DNA from 2 places in the Telluria sp. AZSoR62 genome. Region 1 is predicted to be linked to the other one. Evidence: predicted binding sites of a transcription regulator. Region 1 holds the regulator's gene; the other holds the start of a gene.
What was found. The regulator sigma-54, encoded in region 1, starts transcription at its own class of promoters, with help from an activator protein. The targets are predictions, from matches to a motif close to TGGCANGNAANCTGCTTT.
Positions count from the first base shown of each region.

Region 2: AC3XQU_RS05710 (PEP-CTERM sorting domain-containing protein) is a predicted target of sigma-54. The motif match lies at 2,003-2,020, and genes of this name have one in related genera.

Region 1 covers NZ_JBYTST010000006.1:203,405-207,038, reverse strand. Annotated here, with positions in the region: gene lptA (lipopolysaccharide transport periplasmic protein LptA) at 1-206, shown strand, start outside; gene lptB (LPS export ABC transporter ATP-binding protein) at 203-976, shown strand; gene AC3XQU_RS11820 (RNA polymerase factor sigma-54) at 979-2,457, shown strand; gene hpf (ribosome hibernation-promoting factor, HPF/YfiA family) at 2,514-2,867, shown strand; gene AC3XQU_RS11810 (enoyl-CoA hydratase/isomerase family protein) at 3,011-3,634, shown strand, end outside.
Region 2 covers NZ_JBYTST010000002.1:530,871-534,504, forward strand. Annotated here, with positions in the region: gene AC3XQU_RS05695 (hypothetical protein) at 1-532, opposite strand, end outside; gene AC3XQU_RS05700 (four-helix bundle copper-binding protein) at 721-1,065, shown strand; gene AC3XQU_RS05705 (hypothetical protein) at 1,204-1,911, shown strand; gene AC3XQU_RS05710 (PEP-CTERM sorting domain-containing protein) at 2,059-2,691, shown strand; gene AC3XQU_RS05715 (copper chaperone PCu(A)C) at 3,255-3,634, opposite strand, start outside.

The DNA.
Region 1 (3,634 bases):
AGCTGTTCACCGCCGCCGAAGTGCGCGAACTGGAAAACGGCCGCCTGGCCAACGAAATCAAGGGTCCCTTCATCTCCTACGACAACCGCAAGGAAGTCGCCCAGGTGCGCAACGACGCCAGCGGCCAGAGCAAGGTCGGCGGCGGGCGCGGCACCCTGATCATCGCCCCGCGCCGCGCTGCGCCTGCAGAAGGCGGCAAGCAATGACGGTGGTGGAGAAGAGCGTGCGCGAAGGCTGCAGCACCCTGGTCGTCAAGGGCCTGCAAAAGAGCTATGGCAAGCGGCTGGTGGTGCGCGACGTGTCGCTGCAGGTCGATTGCGGCGAAGTGGTGGGGCTGCTGGGCCCGAACGGCGCCGGCAAGACCACCTCGTTCTACATGATCGTCGGCCTGGTGCCGTCGGACGCCGGCTCGATCGACATCAACGGCACCGACATCTCGAGCCTGCCGATCCACCGCCGCGCGGTGCTGGGCCTGTCCTACCTGCCGCAGGAAGCCTCGGTGTTCCGCAAGCTGACGGTGGAAGAGAATATCCGCGCCGTGCTGGAACTGCAGCGCACCAACGAGGGCAAGGCCTTGTCGAAGGACGAGATCAACGGGCGCCTGGACACCCTGCTGGCCGAGCTGCAGATCGAGAAGCTGCGCGAGAACCCGGCGCTGTCGCTGTCGGGCGGCGAGCGCCGCCGCGTCGAGATCGCACGCGCACTCGCTACCAATCCGCGCTTCGTGCTGCTGGACGAACCCTTTGCCGGCGTGGACCCGATTGCGGTGATCGAGATCCAGCGCATCGTGCGCTTCCTGAAGGAGCGCAACATCGGCGTCCTGATCACGGACCACAACGTGCGCGAGACGCTCGGCATCTGCGACCGCGCCTACATCATCAACCAGGGGGCGGTGCTGGCCTCGGGCCGTCCGGACGACATCATCGCCGACGAGTCGGTGCGCCGCGTCTACCTCGGCGAACACTTCCGCATGTGACCATGAAACAGTCCCTGCAACTCCGCACGTCGCAGCACCTGGCGCTCACGCCGCAACTGCAGCAGTCGATCCGGCTGCTGCAATTGTCCACGCTCGAACTGCACCAGGAGCTCGAGCAGATACTGACCGATAACCCGCTGCTCGAACGGCTCGACGATCCGCTCGACCACTCGGTGCGGCTGCTGGCCGACGGCGCCATCAACAGCGCCCCCTCCAGCGCCGAAGCCCCGGCCGCGCAGCCGGGACAGGAAGGCGGCGAAGGCGAGGCCGCCAAGCCCGATGCCGACGGCTTCGAGGACGGCGACCGCGACCGCGGCGAGCCTGACGGCGACTGGGGCGGCGAGGGCGGCGGCGCGAGGAGCGGCGACGACGAAGACGGCCGCCCGCAGCTGGAAGCGTGCAGCGTGTCGCTGCGCGAGCACCTGGCCGAGCAGGTTCGCACCACCGGCTGCGGCGTGCGCGACCGCGCGCTGGCCGAACTGGTGATCGATGCGCTGGACGACAACGGCTACCTGGAGGAGCCGCTGGACGACATCCACGCGCGCCTGCCCGCCGAACTCGAGATCGAGATGGACGAGCTGCGCTGCGCGCTGGCGCTGGTGCAGAGCCTGGACCCGGTCGGCTGCGGCGCCCGCAGCGCGGCCGAATGCCTGGCGCTGCAGATCCGTCGCATGCCGGGCGTGCCGATGGTGACGCGGCGCCTGGCCTTGAGCATCGTCGAAGGCTACCTGAGCTGGTTCGCCCAGCGCGAGTACACCAAGCTCAAGAAGGCGCTGGACTGCGACGACGAAGACCTGCGCGAGGTCCAGGCCGTCATCCGCCAGTGCAATCCGCATCCCGGCGCGGCCTTTGCGTCCGCTGCCTCGGACTACGTGGTGCCGGACGTGATCGTACGCCGCGCCAAGAGCGGCTGGTCGGTCATGCTGAACCCGGATGTGATGCCGAAGCTGCGCGTGAACTCGCTTTACGCCAACCTGCTCAAGCAGGGAAAAAGCGAGAGCCAGATGGGCGCACAGCTGCAGGAAGCCAAGTGGCTGATCAAGAATATGCGCCAGCGTTTCGACACGATCCTGCGCGTAGCCGAGGCAATTGTTGAGCGCCAGCGCAACTTTTTCAGCCACGGCGCGGTTGCCATGCGTCCGCTTGTGCTGCGCGAGATTGCTGATACACTAGGCCTACACGAGAGCACTATTTCCCGTGTAACCACGCAGAAATACATGTTGACCCCCCACGGCATGTTTGAACTGAAATACTTCTTCGGAAGCCACGTCGCCACCGAAGCGGGGGGAGAAGCATCTTCCACGGCGATCCGCGCGCTGATTGCGCAATTGACAGGAGCAGAAGACCCTAAGAACCCTTTATCCGACAGCAAGATCGCGGAAATGCTCGGGGAACAAGGTATGGTCATTGCGCGCCGGACGGTAGCCAAATACCGCGAAGCCCTCAAGATCCCTCCCGTCAGCCTCCGCAAGTCTCTGTAAAGCACTGTCCCACCTACCTTGTGGTGCCGGCAGGGCAACATTTCAAAGGAGTGTGTATGAACCTCACAATCAGTGGTCATCATCTTGAAGTGACTCCCGCAATTCGTGAATACGTTCAGAATAAGCTCGAGCGCATTACCCGCCATTTCGACCACGTGATCGACACCCACGTGTTCCTCGCCATCGATAATCTCACCGAAAAAGAAAAACGGCAGAAAGCCGAGATCAACCTGCAAGTATCAGGAAAAATTTTGCATGTGGCCAGCGCCGCGCAAGACCTGTACGCGGCGATCGACATGCTGATGGACAGGCTGGACCGCCAGGTCATCAAGCACAAGTCCATGCTGCAAAACCATAATCACGTGGCGCACAAGCGCCTGCCGGATACCGGCGAAGCCGCCGTCGCGTAAATACGCACAGCAGCAATGACAGCAGGGGCGTCTGAGGGGACGCCCTTTTTGCTGGGCGCTCCCTTTACTGTTACGTTTGCACGCTTCCAATTTCACGCTTTTGTTCTGTAGAATGCATGTCTTTTCGATCACAGAGCATCTCCATGACCGACACCGTCCTGACCCGCGTCGCCAACCGCACCGGCGTCATTACGCTCGACCGGCCGCAAGCCCTGAACTCCCTCTCGCTCGACATGGTGCGCGCGCTCACCGCGATCCTGCGCGACTGGCAAACTGACGCCGGCATCGACGCGGTCGTCATCGGCAGCACCAGCGAGAAGGCCTTGTGCGCGGGTGGCGACATCCGCTTCTTCCACGAAAAGGGCCAGGTCGGGCCGATGGGCGGCAGCGCGCTGCTGGAAGACTTCTTTACCGAAGAATACGCACTGAACCACCTGATCCATTTCTACCCGAAGCCGTATATCGCGCTGATGGACGGCGTGGTGATGGGCGGGGGCATGGGCATCGCCCAGGGCGGCCCTGGTTGCGGCCTGCGCATTGTCACCGAACGCAGCAAGGTTGCCATGCCCGAAGTGAACATCGGCCTGTTCCCGGATGTCGGCGGCAGCCATTTCCTGTCGCATGCGCCGGGCCAGCTGGGGCAATACCTGGGCCTGACCGGCCTGACCATCGGCGCGGCCGACGCCATCTATGTGGGACTGGCCGACCTGTTCGTGCCGGGCGAGAAGATGGGCGAGCTGATGGCGCTGGTGGAGGCGACCGCGGGC
Region 2 (3,634 bases), on a different contig from region 1:
CGGGGCGGCTGTCGATTTCCTTGACCAGGAAGCTGCCGACCGGGAGGTAGCGCGCGTCAACGCGGCTGCGCATGGCGGCATCGAGCTGGCGGTAGACCAGCACGCGGTCGACGACGAACCGGGCGTTGGCGTAGGCGCGCTTGCCGTCGCGCTCGAAATGGCCGCTGAATACGTCGGCACCGAAGGCGCGCAGCGGGGACGCGGCCTGCGGGTCCAGGCGCGATAGCTCGAAGCGTTCCGGCTCGATGGTCCACAAATCGGTCTTGCCGTCGAGCTGCGCGCGCAGGGCGCGGTCGAGCTGGGCATCGGCCAGGCGCACCTTCAGCACGACCTGGTGGCCGTGCGGCGCGCGAAACAGCGGCAGGTGCGACAGGTAGAGCCCGTCGCGGTCGCCGAACAGCGCCATGCCGTGGGTGCCGTAGGAATGATCGTGCGCCTGCGCCGCCTTCGGCATGCAGGACAGGGCCAGCATCAACAGCGCGAACAGGGCGGGGAACAGGGGGAGCGGCAGGCGCGGATAATGGAGCTTCATGGGAGGCGGCAGGCAAACAGGGAAGCGTATTATGCCGCGCCTTGCTCCGCCCGGGGAAAACGGCCTGGATTTCACCATGCATGGCTTCCAGCGTTGGGCCGCGAGTGATTGCACGATGGTATCGGACGCTCGGCAAGAAACCATTGGGCTAGGATCTGTGTCTTATCAACCCAACAAGGAGACCTGCCATGGGCGGATCGGAACAAGCCAACATCCAGGCAGCCATCGAAGCCTGCGAGATCGCGCTGCGCGCCTGCCAGGCCTGCGCGGCCGCCGACATACGCGAGGGCAGGAACGACTGCGCCCTGATCAGCCTCGACTGCGCCGACATCTGCACCGCGACCCTGAACGTGCTGGCGCGCGGCTCGCACCACCACGGCGACTTCTGCGCCCTGTGCGCCCACATCTGCCGCGCCTGCGCCGCCAAGTGCGCCGAGCACGCCGCCATGCACCAGACCTGCGCCGACTGCCAGGCCGCCTGCGAGCGCTGCGCCGCCGAGTGCGACAAGCATGCGAAGGAGCGGCATATCTAGCACCGGGTAGGCATGCGCGCCGCCGGCGCAAGATGCGGCGGTGGAGAACATTGCATACACATTGCCGACAAATGCCCGCTATTTGCCGGCCGGCGCCTCGATTACGCTTGAGCCCTCCCAACGCTCGGCAAGTAATCGATGACCCCTAGACTCCTCCTGTTGTGCGGCGCCATGGCGTCCGCGTCGATCCTGGCCGCCTGCGGCGGCGCCGACCTGGCGCAGGCGCCGGCGCAGGTCGCCACGGTCTTTGCGCAAGGCCTCGACGGCTGGCAAGGCGGCTACGCCGACTACCACGAGGACACGGCCCCCGGCGACGTCGCCTGGGAGCTGCGCGCCCTGCCCGCTCCCCTGGCGGGAACGGCGTATTTCACGGGCGGCACCAACCGCAGCGACGACCTGTTCATCTACAGCAAGAAGCGATTCGGCGGCTATGCGCCGTCCACCCAATACAAGCTCAGCTTCGAGATCGAGATCGCGACCAACCAGTCGGCGGGTTGCTTCGGGGTCGGTGGCGCGCCCGGCGAGAGCGTGTACGTGGTGGCAGGAGCGGCGCCGGTGGAGCCGAAGACCGTGCTGAGCGGCGGCGAGTACGTGCTCAACATCGATCGCGGCAACCAGGCCACACCCGGACCGGCCTCCCAGGTGCTGGGCAACGTGGCCAACGCGGTCGCCGATTGCGGGCCCCAGGTGTACCAGTCCAAGACCCTGACAAGTAGCGCCCCGCTGGTGGTCCGAAGCGACAAGGACGGCACTATCTGGGTCTTCTTCGGCATCGACTCCGGCTTCGAGGCCAGGAGCAGCGTCTTCTACAAGTCGGTCAAGGTCGCGGTGGCGCCGCTCAACTAGCGGCGGCTGGCTGTCGGGGAATTTGACAAACTGGCCCCGATGGGAGAGGAACTGGACGTCAAGTGCTTGAATGCATAAGGTAATCACTGGATGGCACGGCGATTGCTATCGAAGTTGAAGCACTACCAACCTGACCTGCACAAATCCATGATCAAACATCTCCTGGCCGCAGCTATCGCTTCCCTGGTGTCGTTCGATGCGTTTGCCGGCTACATACAGTACAACCTCGGTGGTCCCGTTTCCGGATACGTCGTCCAGCGCGAGGAAGACCAGTCCGTCGCCTACTTCAGGCTCACTGTCGAACTCGCCGGACTGCCGACGGCGAATGCGTTCTACCTGCCCTTGACCGCCGAACAGCGTGGCGAGGGAGAGACGCGACTGACCGGCGCGACCACCTATTTCCGCGATGACGGGCCGACCAACTTCAGCCTGAGCAGCACCTTCGGCGGCGACCAGTTCACCGACTTCCGCATCGATTTCTCGCGCAGCAGCCAAGGAGGATTCACGTACTCCGCGGTGTACAGCAGTTCCGTGTATTTCTGCGCGCCAGCTTGCCGCTTCTATCCCAGTTCGGGGACCCACGCCGGCTCGGCTACCGAAGCGACGGTGGATCCCCTGCTGGCTGCCAACCTGGATCTCAATCCAGCCCAGTATTCCAATGTCGGGCGTCTGGTCCCAAGGTTCATCGAACCTAACGGCGTACCTGAGCCGGGAAGCCTGGCCCTGATCGCGCTTGGTGCACTTGGCCTCGGCAGTCTTCGCCGCTACCGGAAACAGTAAGGTTCAAAACGAAAAACCCGCCTGCGTGGCGGGTTTTTTCGGCGCTTGACAGCGCGAGGCCGGAGTGTTGTCGCGAGCCTCGGAGGAGGCCGTAAAAATGGAGGCGAGGACAGGAATCGAACCTGTCTCCCCGGCTTTGCAGGCCGTATCTCATCAATAAAATCAATCGCTTGCATGAAAACCTCCTTATGCGCCTCTCGCCGATAGATTCTTTCAGAACTGCCATGCGCAGAATGGCGCGGAGCTCTTTGAAGCATACACAATTCGGCTGCGATGGGGCGTCTGAAACGGCCTGCAGTAGGCAAGGAACCGGAGCGCAAGGAGCTCGTTCTACTCTAGGCGGGTCTGCCAAGTAGGCATTTTTTGAGTGCAAGACATTACTCCTATAATGTCGAAAATCGTTGCGGCAGAACCCAGCAAGTTTCGCAGCCTATGGCACAGCGCCATTCAGGGCAGCGCGGCCGACCCGGCGCCGCTGTTCCTCCGCCGCAGCGAGCGCGATTCCACCTGAGTCCGGATCCCCGGTCCGTGCACCGCCAGTGCCCGAACTGGGCCGCAGACGCTCATTTCGGCAATCCGCCGGAGGCGGCTGGTATCGCCTCCGAATTGAGGGGACGGACTGCCGCCCGGATCTCGACCGTTTCCCTGCGTCGGTTCGGGCCTTCGAACACCAATCTCAGTGGTACGCTGTCTCCTGCCCTGACCTGCTGGCGCAAGTTCAGCAGCATAACGTGGTAGCTGCCCGGCTTGAGCTCGACCGTCCCGCCGGCTGGCAGGCGGATGGCAGGTACCTGACGCATCCGCATGACGTCTCCCTGCATTGCCATCTCGTGGATCTCGACATCGGGCGTCAGGGGCGACTCCACGTGGACTAATGCGCTGCCACTGGCGGACCGCAGCTGCATGAAGGCGCCCGTCGCCTTCTGATACGGCACGGTTGCGC